DNA from 2 places in the Allobosea sp. OAE752 genome. Region 1 is predicted to be linked to the other one. Evidence: predicted binding sites of a transcription regulator. Region 1 holds the regulator's gene; the other holds the start of a gene.
The links. Region 1 encodes PhoB, which activates phosphate uptake and scavenging genes when phosphate is short. Its sites were predicted from a motif close to TGTCATNNANCTGTCAT; they were not measured.
Positions count from the first base shown of each region.

Region 2: GGC47_RS07090 (BtaA family protein) is a predicted target of PhoB. The motif match lies at 6,565-6,581, and genes of this name have one in related genera.

Region 1 is NZ_JBNPXO010000003.1:162,906-170,439, reverse strand. Features, by position in the region: gene pstB (phosphate ABC transporter ATP-binding protein PstB) at 1-168, shown strand, start outside; gene phoU (phosphate signaling complex protein PhoU) at 191-910, shown strand; gene phoB (phosphate regulon transcriptional regulator PhoB) at 923-1,621, shown strand; gene GGC47_RS09965 (SpoIIAA family protein) at 1,674-2,060, opposite strand; gene GGC47_RS09960 (LysR substrate-binding domain-containing protein) at 2,117-3,028, opposite strand; gene GGC47_RS09955 (amino acid ABC transporter permease) at 3,231-4,130, shown strand; gene GGC47_RS09950 (amino acid ABC transporter ATP-binding protein) at 4,127-4,921, shown strand; gene GGC47_RS09945 (ABC transporter substrate-binding protein) at 5,021-5,851, shown strand; gene zapE (cell division protein ZapE) at 6,072-7,250, shown strand; gene GGC47_RS09935 (TetR/AcrR family transcriptional regulator) at 7,421-7,534, shown strand, end outside.
Region 2 is NZ_JBNPXO010000002.1:460,506-468,039, reverse strand. Features, by position in the region: gene GGC47_RS07115 (AsmA family protein) at 1-1,257, opposite strand, end outside; gene GGC47_RS07110 (FAD-binding oxidoreductase) at 1,409-2,848, opposite strand; gene GGC47_RS07105 (thioesterase family protein) at 3,060-3,617, shown strand; gene GGC47_RS07100 (potassium channel family protein) at 3,634-4,431, opposite strand; gene GGC47_RS07095 (class I SAM-dependent methyltransferase) at 4,598-5,266, opposite strand; gene GGC47_RS07090 (BtaA family protein) at 5,263-6,516, opposite strand; gene msrB (peptide-methionine (R)-S-oxide reductase MsrB) at 6,711-7,151, shown strand; gene GGC47_RS07080 (acyl-CoA dehydrogenase family protein) at 7,240-7,534, opposite strand, start outside.

The sequences.
Region 1 (7,534 bases):
TTCACCATCGCCATCGTGACGCACAACATGCAGCAGGCGGCGCGCATCTCGCAGTACACGGCCTTCATGTATCTCGGCGAGGTCATCGAGTTCGCGCCGACCAACACGATCTTCATGAACCCGGCGAAGAAGCAGACGCAGGATTACGTCACCGGCCGGTTCGGCTGAGCGGCGACGGAGGAGGAACCCCATGACCGACCATATCGTCCGCTCCTACGACGCCGATCTCGAAGGCCTTCGCCGCAGCCTCGCCGAAATGGGCGGGATGGCCGAGCGCATGCTCGGCGATGCGACCGTGGCGCTGGTGCGCCGCGACACCACGCTGGCCCAGAAGATCATCTCCGCCGATCAGCGCCTCGACAATCTCCAGCGCGAGGTCGAGGAGAAGGCGGTGCTGACCATCGCCCGGCGCCAGCCGCTGGCCAACGATCTGCGCGAGCTGATCTCCGCCATCCGCATCGCGGCGGATGTCGAGCGTGTCGGCGATCTCGCCAAGAACATCGCCAAGCGCGCCGTCGCCATCTCCGGGCAGTTCCAGCCGCCGCACCGCGCCGTGGTCGGGCTGGAGCACATCAGCCGCCTCGTTCAGGCGCAGCTCAAGGACGTGCTCGACGCCTATGCCGCCGGCAACGAGCAGAAGGCGCTCGAGGTCTGGCGCCGCGACGACGAGATCGACGCGCTCTACACCTCGCTGTTCCGCGAGCTCCTGACCTATATGATGGAAGATCCGCGCAACATCACCTTCTGCACGCATCTCCTGTTCTGCGCCAAGAACATCGAGCGCATCGGCGACCACACCACCAACATCGCCGAGACGATCCACTATCTCATCACCGGTGACTCGCTCGACGCGAACCGGCCGAAGCTCGACACGACCAATATCGAGGTCGAGGCGATCACGGGTAGCTGAGGCTAAGGAATCATGGCGGCACGCATCCTGATCGTCGAGGACGAAGAGCCTCTCACCCTGCTGCTGCGCTACAACCTCGAAGCCGAGGGCTTCGAGGTCGACAGCGTGGCGCGGGGGGACGACGCCGAACTGCATCTGCGCGACCACACGCCCGATCTGGTGCTGCTGGACTGGATGCTGCCGGGCCTTTCCGGCATCGAGCTCTGCCGCCGGCTGCGCTCGCGGCGCGACACCGAGCGGGTGCCGATCATCATGTTGACGGCGCGCGGCGAGGAGACCGAGCGGGTGCGCGGGCTCGCGACCGGCGCCGACGACTATGTCGTGAAGCCGTTCTCCCTGCCGGAGCTGACGGCGCGCATCCAGGCGCTGCTGCGCCGGGCGAAGCCCGGCCATGTCGCCGGTCTTCTGCAGGCGGGCGACCTTGAGCTCGACCGCACCACCCGGCGCGTCCGCCGCGCCGGCAGCGAGCTGCATCTGGGGCCGACCGAGTTCCGCCTGCTCGAGTTCCTGATGCAGGCACCGGGCCGCGTCTATTCCCGCGCCCAGCTCCTCGACGCCGTCTGGGGCCGGGACGTCTATATCGACGAGCGCACCGTCGACGTGCATGTCGGCCGCCTGCGCAAGGCGATCACGCCTGCCGACGCCAAGGACCCGCTCCGGACCGTGCGCGGCGCGGGCTATGCCTTCGACGAGACGTTCGCCAGAAGCTGACCGCCGCCGGAGCTGACACGCGAGCCGAGCCCCGGCTCGCAGCGCCCGTGCTTCAGGTGTCGGGGCCGCCCTCGATATCGGCGGCCCAGGCCAGCGCGGCTTCGCGCTCGGCCGGCGGGAAGGTGCGGATCTCGACGAAGGGGACCACCGGGGCGAAGAGCCGCGCGACGCGATCGAGCCAGCCCTTCTCGACGATGATCGCCTCCTTGGGGAAGCGCCTGAGTTCCCAGAGCTTGCCGAAGCTGTAGCGCGCGTCCTTCCAGGCGGCGGCGAAGGTCATGTCGTCGAAGGCGGTGATATCGGCGAGGATCGCGACCTTCTCGTGCCGGCTCAGCCGGTCTTCGACATCGGCGGCGACGCGCTCGATATCGGCCGGCTCGATGGTGCCGCTGAACGCGATGGCGAGAACATGGTCGGGAGCCGGAAGAATGGTGATCATGGCGGCCTCCTCCTGTGCCGATGTCAACGCATGGCCGGCCGGGAGGTTGCGGGCGCTCAGGCTGCTCGCGTCGCCGCGTCGAAAGCCGCGGCCTCCGTCCTCAGCCAGGCGATGAAGGCGTCGAGGCCGGGGCGCGAGGGCTGGTCCAGGCGGCGGGTCAGCCAGCAGCCGGTGACGCTGGTGAAGCCGATATCGAGCGGGTTGACCAATGCGCCCGAAGCCAGTTCCTCGGCGACATAGCAGCGTGGCGCCAGCGCGACGCCGAGCCCCGCGACCGCGGCGCGGATGATGACGGAGTAATAGCCGTATCGGACGGTATGGGCCGGCACCGCGCCGCGCAGGCCATGCGCCTCGGTGAACTCGGCCCAGAAGGCCGGCATCTGGTAATGCTGCAGCAGCGTCATCTTCTGGATGTCGGCGGCGCGGCGGAAACCGCCCATGCGCTCCAGCAATTCGGGCGCGGCGACGAGGGCGACATCGCGGCCGAACAGATAATGCGCCTCCTTGCCGGGCCAGGGCGGGGTGCCGTGGTTGATCTCGATGTCGGGCTCTTCCGTCTCGTTTTCGCTGACATAGTTGGTGAACTGGACATCGACGCCGGGATGGGCCTCGGCGAAGACGGGGAAGCGCTCCATCAGCCAGCGCTCGCCGGCGATGGCGACCATGTGCAACCGGATCGGCCGGGCGATGGCGACGCGCTCGGCCAGGCGCATCGCACCGCGTTCCATCTGCTCCAGGGCGGCCTCGGCATAGGGCAGGTAGATTGCGCCGGCCTCGGTGAGCTTGAGGCCGACCGGATTGCGCTCGAACAGCACGGTGCCGAGATGGTGCTCGAGCGACAGGATCTGCTTGGAGACCGCGCTCTGCGTCAGGTTGACGACGCCTGCGGCGCGGGCGGTCGAGCCCAGTCGCGCGACGGTGACGAAGGCGCGCATGGCGGTGGAGGAGGGCGGGGGCCGCAAGGCCATGGGTATTCCGTTTTGGACTAGGCTACCGGAGATCGTTTCGTTTGCTGGCTGCCGGGTCAAGAGGTCATTCTTACGCTTGGGGAGGAGGGGCTCGCATGAATTTGACAATCTGCCCGTGCTGCGGTGGTTTCCGCGGACCAACGGCATCGCGGTCGATGGCGCTTTCGAGAGCCGCCGGCAAGCCTGTCCGGGAGCGCCGTCGATGAGCCATGCCGTCACCTCGCCGGTCGCCAGCCGCGATCTGGCCGCGATCGCGCGACTCAGGATCGTGCCGCGTCGTTTCTATGGGCGTTGGGTCGCGGCGGCGCTCATCATCGCTGTCCTCGCCTGGATCGTCGCCGCCTTCGTCAAGGGCGACATCGCCTGGCCGGTGGTCGGGCAGTTCTTCACCGCGCCCGCGATCCTCTCCGGTCTCGGCAACACGCTGATCATGACGGTCTGCGCAATGACGCTGGGCATCGTGCTCGGGGTCGTCTTCGCGATCATGTATATGTCGCCGAACCCGGTGCTGCGCAGCGTCGCGCTGTTCTACATCTGGTTCTTCCGCGGCACGCCGCTGCTGCTGCAGCTCCTGATCTGGTTCAACCTGGCGCTGGTCTTCCCGACCATCGGCATTCCCGGGCTGTTCTCCTGGCGCACCATCGACATCATCGGTCCGTTCATGGCGACGCTGCTCGGGCTCGGCATGAACCAGGGCGCCTATACCGCCGAGGTGGTGCGCGGCGGCATCCTCTCCGTCGATACCGGGCAGACCGAAGCCGCCAAGGCGATCGGCATGACGCGGCTGACGGCGCTGCGTCGCATCGTGCTGCCGCAGGCGATGCGCGTCATCATTCCGCCGGTCGGCAACGAGGTGATCAGCATGGTGAAGCTGACCTCGGTGGCGAGCGTGATCCAGTATGCCGAGATCCTGCGCAACGCCCAGACGATCTATTTCGCCAATGCCCGCGTCATCGAATTGCTGATCGTCGCCGCCGGCTGGTATCTGCTCGTGGTGACGCTGCTGCAGATCGGGCAGTATTTCCTCGAGCGCCATTTCTCGAAGGGACGCGGCGAGAGGCGGGCGAAACGCACCGTCAAGATCGAGGAGGAGCCGGCATGAGCGCGGCGCAGAACCAGGCGGATGCGGATACCGCCATCGTCACCGTCGCCAATGTCAGCAAGTTCTTCGGCGATCTGAAGGCGCTGAACGACGTCTCGCTCTCGGTCGAGCCCGGCATGGTCCAGTGCATCATCGGGCCGTCTGGCTCGGGCAAGTCCACGCTGCTGCGCTGCATCAACCAGCTCGAGAAGATCGACCAGGGCGCGATCCGCGTCGATGGCGAACTGATCGGCTATCGCCGCGTCGGCGACGAGCTGCACGAGCTGACCGACCCGGAGATCGCGCGCCAGCGCCTCGTCACCGGCATGGTGTTCCAGCGCTTCAACCTGTTCAACCACATGACGGCGCTGCAGAACATCATCGAGGGGCCGCTCACGGTGCTGAAGCGGCCGCGCAAGGAGATCGTCGCGGATGCCATGGCGCTGCTGGAGCGTGTCGGCCTCGCCGAGAAGCGCGACGCCTATCCGAGCGAGCTCTCGGGCGGGCAGCAGCAGCGCATCGCCATCGCCAGGGCGCTGGCGATGAAGCCCAAGCTGATGCTGTTCGACGAGCCGACCTCGGCGCTCGATCCCGAGCTCGTCGGCGAGGTGCTGAACGTGATGCGCGACCTCGCCGCCAGCGGCATGACGATGATCGTCGTCACCCATGAGCTCGGCTTCGCGCGAGAGGTGGCGAACGACGTCGTCTTCATGGACAAGGGCGAGATCGTCGAGCGCGGCACGCCCGACACGGTCCTGGTCGCACCGACCCAGGTCCGCACCCGGGATTTCATCGCAGCCGTCCTGAAGTGACGACCGGCGGGATTCTTGTCGTTTTGCGCATGGCTTCAGCGAAAAACCGGTTCCCGTTTCTTCGCGCAATGCTTTGAGTTCATAAGAGGGAGAGACCACATGCTTCGTTTGACACTGACGGCGGCGCTGCTCGCCGCGACCACGCTGGCCGCTCAGGCGCAGACCGTGCCGGACCGGATCAAGACCGCCGGCAAGCTCGTGATCGGGACCCAGCCGAACTATCCGCCGATCACCTCGAAGGACCCGGCGACCAACCAGCTCATCGGCTTCGACATCGAGCTGGGCGAGGCCATCGCCAAGGAACTCGGCCTCAAGGTCGAATGGCAGGAAACGGCCTTCGCCCAGATGCTGCCCTCGATCCAGACCGGCCGCGTCGACATGGCGCTGGCCGGCATGAGCGATCTGCCGGCCCGGCGCGAGCAGGTCGACTTCGTCGATTATCTCGAATCCGGCGCGCAGTTCTACACGGTCACCCCGTTCAAGGACACGGTGAAGAGCCCTGACGACCTCTGCGGCAAGAGCGTCGGCGCCAGTCGCTCGACCAACTGGCCGCAGCAGATCGGCGATTGGAGCCAGGCCAATTGCGTCGCCAAGGGCAAGCCCGCGATCAACGTCGTCGGCACCGAGGGCTCGGTCGATGCCCGCACCCAGCTCAAGACGCAGCGCCTGCAGGGCGGCGTCCAGGGCAGCGAGACGATGAGCCATTTCCAGAAGCTCGAGCCCAACACCTACATCCCGCTCGGCAAGCCGTTCACGACGACGCTGATGGGCATCCCCTTCGCGAAGACGGCCGAGGGCGCGCAGCTGCGCGACGCCGTGAAGGCCGCGCTGGAGAAGCTCCAGGCCAACGGCACCTATGACGCGCTGATCCAGAAATACGGCCTCCTCGACAACCCGCTGAAGCCGGTCTCGGTCAACAAGGGCCAGTAGTTCCCTCGCGAATGCGCGGCGGCCTCGAAGCCGCAAGCCGAGGTTCGCTTCGCTACCGTCATCCCGGCCGGTCCGTCCGTGCCGGGATGACGTGTTTTCGGACCGGTGAAGCCGGGTGCGGGCCGCGGAGATGGCGGGCGCGATCTCGCCGGGCTTGCGATGGCGGCCGGGCTGCCGTAACCCGGAAGCCTCTTTCCGCGACCCGTCATTCCCAGCCGCCATGCCAGCCTCGATCACCGACCGCTATGCCGCCCTGGTCGAGGCGGGCGCCATCGAGCGCGATCCGGCCCAGGTCGCCGTCGTCAGGAAGCTGGAGGCGCTGAACGCGGCGCTCGCCGCCCGCCGCCTCGCCCGCAAGGGCAGCGCGCTCGGCTGGCTCTTCGGCAAGAAGCCCGACACCGCCGAGGCGCCGAAGGGGCTCTACATCTGGGGCTCGGTCGGCCGCGGCAAGACCATGCTGATGGACATGTTCTTCGAGTCCGCGCCGGTGAAGCGCAAGCTGCGGGTGCATTTCCACGAGTTCCTGGCCGCGGTGCATGGCCGCATCAACGCCCATCGCCAGAAGATCAAGACGGGCGAGGTCAAGGACGGCGATCCGATCGCGCCGGTCGCGGCGGAACTGGCTGAGGAAGCCTATCTGCTCTGCTTCGACGAGTTCACGGTGACCGACATCGCCGATGCGATGATCCTCGGGCGCTTGTTCACGGCGCTCTTCGCCGCCGGCGTCGTCGTGGTCGCGACCTCGAATGTCGAGCCGTCGCGGCTCTATGAGGGCGGGCTCAACCGGGCGCTGTTCCTGCCCTTCATCGATTTGCTTCAGACCAAGGTCGAGGTGCTCAAGCTCGATGCGCGCACCGATTTCCGGCTGGAGAAGCTCGGTGGCGCGCCGGTCTATCACGTGCCGGCCGATGCGAAGGCGAAAGCTGCGCTCGATGCTGCCTTCAAGGGGCTCTCCGGCGTGGCGCAGGGGCCGCGGACCGTGCTCAACGTCCACGGGCACGAACTCGTGCTGCCGCAGGCGGCCGGCGGCGTAGCGCGGGCAAACTTCGTCGATCTCTGCGCCCAGGCCTATGGCGCCTCCGACTATATCGCGCTGGCGCAGCGCTTCCACACGCTGGTGCTCGACGATATCCCGATCCTCGATTTCGACCGGCGCAACGAGGCCAAGCGCTTCATCATCCTGATCGACACGCTCTACGAACATCATGTGAAGCTCGTCGCCTCGGCGGCGGCCGAGCCGCATGAGCTCTATCGCGCGAACAAGGGGCGCGAGGCCTTCGAGTTCGACCGCACCGTCTCGCGCCTGATCGAGATGCGCTCCGAAGAGTATCTCGCGATGCCGCATGGCCGGCCCGACTCGGCGGCGAGCGGCGACACCACCGGGCTGGTCGAGACGTGAGTTTCACCGCCGACAATGGATGGGTGGTCATCCCGGGCAAGCTGCGCAGCAGCGCCGACCCGGGATCCATGCCTGAACCTTCGTCGGAAACGCTCTGGCATGGATCCCGGGTCAAGCCCGGGATGGCGGCGTGGTTGCGTGCGAACCCTAAATCGGAGCGCCGCTGAGCCATGCCGCAGCGCGAGCCGAGCGAGACACGCATCCTCACGGTCGCCAGCGAGCACCTGCGGACGTTCGGGCTGAAGCGCTTCACCGTCGTCGCCGTGGCGGAAGAGGCGGGCATG
Region 2 (7,534 bases), on a different contig from region 1:
GCTCCCGGCGGCGTCGGCGTCGATCCGCCCGAGCCGGGCAACGAACTCGGCCAGTGCGGGATCGAGGCCGTTGCGCGACAGCACCAGCGCGACGCGGCGCGCATCATCGGCCTTGACCGTGAGCCGCGCGGAAACCTCCGTTTCGCTCGCGCTGCCGCTGGCGCCGACCAGCGCGCCCGCGACGCGCAGCGAGGCGGTGGCGTCGGAGAGGCCCTGATCGTGCAACTTCCCGCGTAGAGCGAGAGCCGAGAAATCCTCGCCGCGCCAGATCATCTGGTCGAGGTCGAGGCTGATGTCGAGGCTGCCCGGCAGGCCCTGCAGCGCCTGCATGAAGCCCTTGCGCTCGGCAAGCGCCGTCGCCAGCGCATCGGCATCGAGCCGCCGGGCCCTGAGCGCGAGCGAGCCCGTACCGCCGGGCGGGAGATATTGCCCCTCGCCTTCCAGCCGCGCCGCGCCGCCGGCAAGGTCCAGCGTCAGCCCGGCGAGGTCGAGCTGGCGGCTGCCGCCACGCAGCCGGCCGGACAGCGCGACCGCCCCGCCGGGCGACAGGTTGAACAGCCCGTCCGCCTCGGCTCCGACGCTGCCGCCGCCTTGGCGTGGAAAGAGCAGCGCCCCGTCGAAATTGAACTGCAGATTGTCGCCGGTGAGGAACGCCTTGGCCCGAAGCCGGCCGCCCTCATCCATCTCGCCGGTGGTGATGCGCAGCGAGTTGCCCGCCACCTCGCCCTCGAAACGCCAGGGCCCGGCGAGGCTCACCGCCGAAACCTCGGCGGCCACGGGAGCGATCGTCACCGGCGCCTTGCCCGGATCGCGCCAGATCACCGCCGAGCGGCTGATCGTCAATCGTTCGAGGCTGGCCTGTGCCGGCAAGCCGGCGCCGCTGCGCTCCGGCAGGCGGATCGCGCCGTTCGGATCGAGCGACAGGGACAATATGGCGCCGTCGAAGCGCGCTTCCGAGAAATGGAACTCGCCCCGCGCCAGCGAGGCCAGAGCGAGCTCGACAGTGGCGTTCTCGACCGTCGCCGAACTCGCCTCGCCCGGCGCGCCGATCCGCAGATCTCCCAGCGTGATCCGCGGCGAGGGCAAGAGGCGCAGGCGGATATCGCCCCCGACACGCGTCTCGACGCCGAGCGCCTCGCTCAGCCTTGCCTCGACCTGCGAGCGATAGGCGCGCCAGTCGACGAAGCCGGGGCCGACCAGGGCCGCCAGCAGCGCCAGCACCAGCAAGGCGGCGAGAACTGTCAGAGTTTCACGCAACGTCCGCTTTCTGCCCCTTTCGCAACCAGCGGGCGGTGCCGGCCGAACCGGCGCCGCCATGCACGATCAAGCTGTCAGCAGAATGACGGCAAGTCGCGGCGAGATCACGACATTTCGGCGAAGCCCGCGGGCGGCGCAAGCGGCGGCGATGTCACAGAACGACGATTTTGCCGGGATTGAGGATGTTCTGCGGGTCGAGCGCACGCTTGATCGTGCGCATCACCGCGACCGCCTCCGGCCCATGCTCCTGCTCGAGATACTTGATCTTCTTCTGGCCGACACCGTGCTCGCCCGTGCAGGTCCCGCCCATCGTCAGCGCACGCTTCACCAGCCGATCGATGAAGGCTTGCACCCGCTCGACCTCGGCCTTGTCGTTGAGATCGACCAGCGGCTGCGTGTGGAAATTGCCGTCGCCGACATGGCCGGCGATCGGCGCGATCAGCCCGGATTCCTCGATGTCCCGCTTGGTCTCCTCGACGCATTCGGCCAGTCGCGAGATCGGCACGCAGACATCGGTCGCAACCGAGTCGAAGCCGGGCCGAAGCGCCTTCGCCGCCCAATAGGCATCATGGCGCGCCTGCCAGAGCTTGGAGCGGTCCTCGGCCTTGGTCGCCCACTCGAAGGGACCGCCGCCATATTCCGCCGCGATCTCGCCGAAGCGCTCAGACTGCTCGGCAACGCCTGCTTCCGTGCCATGGAACTCGACGAAGAGCATCGTCGTCTCCGGCAGGCCGAGCTTGGCGTGCAGGTTGACGCCGCGGATCATCACATCGTCGAGCAATTCGATGCGCGCGACCGGCAGGCCGGTCTGGATGGTCAGAATCGTCGCATCGCAGGCCGCCTTCACCGACGGGAACGGGCAGACGCCCGCCGCGATCGCCTCCGGGATGCCGTGCAGCTTCAGCGTGACCTCGGTGATGATGCCGAGCGTGCCTTCCGAGCCGACGAGGAGCCGGGTGAGGTCGTAGCCGGCCGAGGTCTTGCGGGCCCGCGTCGAGCTCTGGACGATCGAGCCGTCAGCCATCACCGCCTTCAGCGCCAGCACATTGTCCTTCATCGTGCCGTAGCGCACCGCATTGGTGCCGGAGGCGCGCGTCGCCGCCATGCCGCCGATGGAGGCGTCGGCGCCGGGATCGATCGGGAACATCAGGCCTTGGTCGCGCAGATGCTCGTTGAGCTCCTTGCGGGTGACGCCCGCCTCGACCACCACGTCGAGATCCTCCGCATGGACGGCGACGATCCGCTTCATCTGCGACATGTCGATGCAGACGCCGCCGAAGGGCGCGTTGACATGGCCTTCCAGCGAAGTGCCGGTACCGAAGGCGATGACCGGCACGCCATGCGCGGCGCAGAGCCTCACGATCTCCGAAACCTCTTCCGTGCTCTGCGGAAACACCACCGCGTCCGGCGCCTGGTTCGGAATCCAGGTCAGCGTATGGCCGTGCTGCTGGCGCACCGCGAGACTGGTCACCAACCGGTTGCCGAAGCGCGCGGCGAGCGCCCGCGTCACGGTCTCGACGGCTTCCCGCGAGGGAGGCAGCACGGCGGCGGCGCTGAAGGTTTCGGGAAGCGACGCGGCGGGCAGGCTCATTGTCAACATCCGGTTTTGGCGCTTAGAGTTGGAACAGATCGGTTTCGCCACCGGTTACGATTACGAGATCGTTCCGGTGTGGTCGTTTTCTGCCCGCGCCAGACTCCTGGCACCGGGCAGGGCCGATGCACAGTAGAACACGCAACCGCCGGATGGGCAGTACAAATTACGCTGCCATGCCTTGAACGAAGCGCTGGACAGGGAGGCGCGGATGAAAAACGAGACGCGCGCCCCGGCGCTGTTCTTCGCACCCTTCGTCTCGTCGGCCATGCGCGTCGAGCCGCAATGGATCGACTATAACGGCCATCTCAACATGGCCTATTACCATGTGCTGTTCGACCGGGCGGTGGACGAGGTTTTCTCGCTCGTGGGCCTGACCCGCGACTATGTCGAGACGCGCCATGCCTCGACCTTCACGGCCGAATGCCACGTCCTCTACAAGCGCGAGTTGACCGAGGGCGATTTCGTCCGCGTCACGGCCCAGCTCATCGCCTTCGACGACAAGCGGCTGCATTACTATCTCGAGATGCGCCACGCCAATGAAGGCTGGCTCGCCGCCACCAGCGAGAACATGTCGCTGCATGTCGACATGGTCCATCGCCGGGTGACGCCCTTCCCGCCCGACATCCTCGCCAATCTCGCCCTGATGAAGGCGGCTCACAGCATGATGCCGCTGCCGGCCACGATCGGCCGCATCATCGGCATGCCGGAAAAGCGTGCGATCCAGGTCGAGGATCAGGCCGAGCCCGAGACCGAAACCCGGCATTGAACGGCGCGGGCAGCGCTCAGTCACTGTCGTCGGGAATCTTGAGCTTGTGACCGCAGGCCTTGCAGTAGACCGCGTCCAGCTCATGCCGTTGCAGCGCGCATTCAGGGCATGGGAAGGTCACCTTGTTGGGCCTCACCAGCGCCTGCGCCAGCTTCACGAACAGGGAAATCCCGACGATCATCACGATGATCGAGGTCAACTTGCCTGCGGTGCCCGGCAAGGTGATGTCGCCGAAGCCAGTGGTCGTCACCGTCGCGACGGTAAAGTAGAGCGCATCGACATAGCCCGCCAGGCCGCCGGCTTCGCGGAAGAAGAAGGTGAAGACGAAGCCCGTGACCACGAAGAGAAAGGTCAGGATGTTGATCAGCGCGCGGGCGACGTTCTCCCAGTCGCGGTAGGGAGTCCTGCGCAATTGCGCCCAGATGACCCCCTTCTGCGAAAGCGACCACAGCCGCAGGATGCGCAGAAAGCCGAAATTCTCCAGCCACTGGGGTGCCAGCAGCGTCACCAGAATGAACAGGTCGAGAATGACCGCCGGCTGGCGCAGGAGCCTCGGCATGTTCGAGGACGCCAGGAACCGCGCGGCGATTTCCAGAACCACGATGACGGCGACCGAATAGTCGATCCAGAGGAACGTCGAGGCGTCCCGCAGGACCGGCGTCGCGATAAAGAAAGCGATGATCAGGAGATCGACGATCGTCACCGCAAGCCGGAAGCGCAGCGCGGTCGGCGAGCGGCCGTGATAGAGCTGGCGCAGCCGGTCTCGGAATGTATCGAACCGGCTCTCGGGCCGTCGGGGATCGGCGCTTTCCATTCCAGGGACGATAGCGGGTCGCGAAGCCAGCCGCCAAGAACCCTCGTCATTGCGCGCGCAGCGCAGCAATCCCGGGGGATTGGGTGGAACGGCTCGGCCCAGCCCCTGGATCGCTTCGTCGCTTCGCTCCTCGCGATGACGCTGGTCCGGCCAGACGCGAAATGCCCTAGCCGCGCGGCATCTCCGCAACCGCATGCACCGCATAGCCGCGATAGGGCGCACTCACCCGGCAATCGGCCCCGGCCGCTTGCGCCAGCTCGCGCATGACCGCCGGCAGGTCCTCCCGCGGCGCGACATGGAACAGCGCGAGCCAGCGCGACAGCACGTTCTTGAACGCGCTCGGCAAACCGGCCTGGTCGCCGAAATCGACGATATGCAGCGAACCGCCCGGAGCGAGCCGCCGCAGCGCCTCCGCCACCACCGGCTGCCAGGGCGGGATCATCGACAACGCATAGGAAATGACGATGCGGTCGAAGCCCGGCCGCCCGAACAGCGCCTGCGGGTCGAAATCGGTCGCGTCGGCCTGCGCCAGCCTGATCCGGCCGGTGAGCCCGGCGCGCGCGACGGAAGCCCGGGCCGTCGCCAGCATCTCGGCGGAGACGTCGAGCCCATAGCACTCACAGTCTGGATAGCGCCGGGCGATCTTGATCAGGTTGCGCCCGGTGCCGCAGCCGATCTCCAGGATCGACGCGCCGGCCGGGGGCGCGAGCCCCTCGATCAGCTGGTCGCGGCCAAGCAGGTAGAATTTGCGGCTGGCGTCGTAGATATGACGTTGATGCCGGTAGATCCGGTCCATCAGCCCCGCGGCCGAGCCCGTCGCCCCGGCAGCGCTCACGCCGCCTGCCCCGGCAGGGTGTAGAGATGGAAGCCGCCATAGATCGCGGAGCGGTCCTGGCGGCAGAGATCGCGGCTGCGGGCCTCGTCATAGCGCCATTGATCGAGGATCGCGGCCGGCACGCGGCCCGGCAGCAATCGCTCATCGGCCGCGGTCCGGAAGATCACCCTTGCGCCCGGCTTGGCCGTGCGCGTGATCTGCGACCACAGCGCCGTGAGGTCGGCATCGTTCATCCAGTCCTGCGCATCGAGCAGCACATAGGCGTCGCAGCTCTTCGCCGGCTGGTCTTCCAGGAAGGCCGTGATCGCGCTCTGGCGATAGCCGACCGCACCGGCCCGGGCCTTCACGGTCTCGAAATTCTGCGGCTGGAGATAGGGTGGCAGCACCGCATCCGCCCCTTCGCCGTAGCGGCGTCCGAAGGCCTGCTGCGCGAAATAATTGTCCTTCAGGTCGAAACCGCAGGCGAGGCGCTCGAGCCTGAGCCGCAGCGCGCCGAGGATGCCGTCCTCGCCATCGGCCGCGAGCGCCTTGTACTGGGCCGGCGGAATGCCGAGGCCGTAGAGCGAGGCCGGCTGGCGCACCAGCCAGCGCACCAGCCTGCGCTCGAACATCGGCGCGAGATGCCGGTCGTAAAGCTGCCGCTGCTCAGCGAGATCGCGCGCGGCCAACATCGCGCGGGGATTGCCGCCGAGCAATCGCGCCAGCAGATGGCCGGTGCCGATGAAGCGGCCGAGCAGCCCGTAGCGGTAGAAGCCGTTGGCGAAGAGGTTGATCCGGCGGCGCCCGCCGAGGCCGCGCCCCTCCCAGTAGCCGCGCGAGACAGCGTCGAGATGCGGCGCGATCTCGCCATCGTAGAAGGCGACATTCTCGCGGCGGTCGGCCGCGCCGAAGAAGCGGCGGAAGGTCGAGTAATCCGTCATGCGCCCCAGCGCCGCGAGCTTCAGCCGCCCCAGCGCGATATGGGCACCGTTGAGATCGACCGCGCTGACGCGGATCGGCGCCGCGGTCAGATAGGACAGGACGTTGCAGGAGCCGGACGCGATCGCGACGACATGGTCGTCCGCCTTGAGCGCAAGCGCCGCCATGTCGACGACAGGGTCTTCCCATATCTGCGGATAGACGAGCCCCGAGAAGGCGCGGGTGAACATCCATTCCAGCAGGCCCGCCTTGGAGAGCCGTTTGCTGCGCTGGACCGCTGTGCTGAGGCCCAGCGTTGTCGTCCGCCGAACCGTCCGTGCCGATTGCGTCACTGGTTCCCGCCTCCCCTTTCAAGGTGGCGAGCCGACTAGAGGAGTCGCATGACGGTCCGGTGACGGGGCCCGCGCTGCCGCTATCGTGAAGCAGGGTCCAGCGCCGAGGGGGCTGAAAATCGGCGGCCGAAAAGCCATATTGGGCCGGACCGAGCCGATGGCATCGCGAGCCATCCGCCGAGAAGGAGATCATCATGGGTCTGACGAGCATGTTCGGCGCCGAGAAGAAGCAGGCCGAAACCTTCCCCTTCCAGCTCACGGACGCCGAATGGCGCGCGCGCCTGACACCCGAGCAGTATCGCATCCTGCGCGGCCACGGCACCGAGCGGGCGGGTTCCTGCGCGCTCAACTACGAGAAGCGCGCCGGCACCTTCTCCTGCGCCGGCTGCGGCCAGAAGCTGTTCAAATCGGGCAAGAAGTTTGAGAGCGGCACCGGCTGGCCGAGCTTCGACCAACCGCTGGAAGGTGCGGTGGGCGCCAGCGAGGATCACAGCCACGGCATGCATCGGGTCGAGGTCCATTGCGCCAATTGCGGCGGCCATCTCGGCCACGTCTTTCCGGACGGCCCGCCCCCGACCGGACTGCGCTACTGCATCAATGGCGAGGCGATGACGTTCGAGCCGGAAGCAGCTTGAGGCATTCGCGTCATGCCCGGGCTCGACCCGAGCATCTCGTGACGGAAAAGCGATGAAGAGATGCCCGGGTCAAGCCCGGCATGACGTTTCAAGCAGCCGGTACCGCCCGCCGCGCCAGCGCCGCAGCGTCGACGCCCGGCGGCAGATCGCCGAACTGTCCCGACCAGCCACCATCCAGCCGCGTCGCGATGAAGGCATCCGCCACCGCGGCCGGCGCGAAACGCAACAGCAACGAGCCCTGCAGCATCAACGCCAGCTTCTCGGTCAATCGCCGCGCCTGCCCCTCATTGCGCATCATCTCCGGCAACTCGCCTTCCAGCCGTTTTAAAGCCGCATCGTAGCCCCGGTCCGCGCCCGCAGCCGCCATCAGCTCCGCCCGCAAT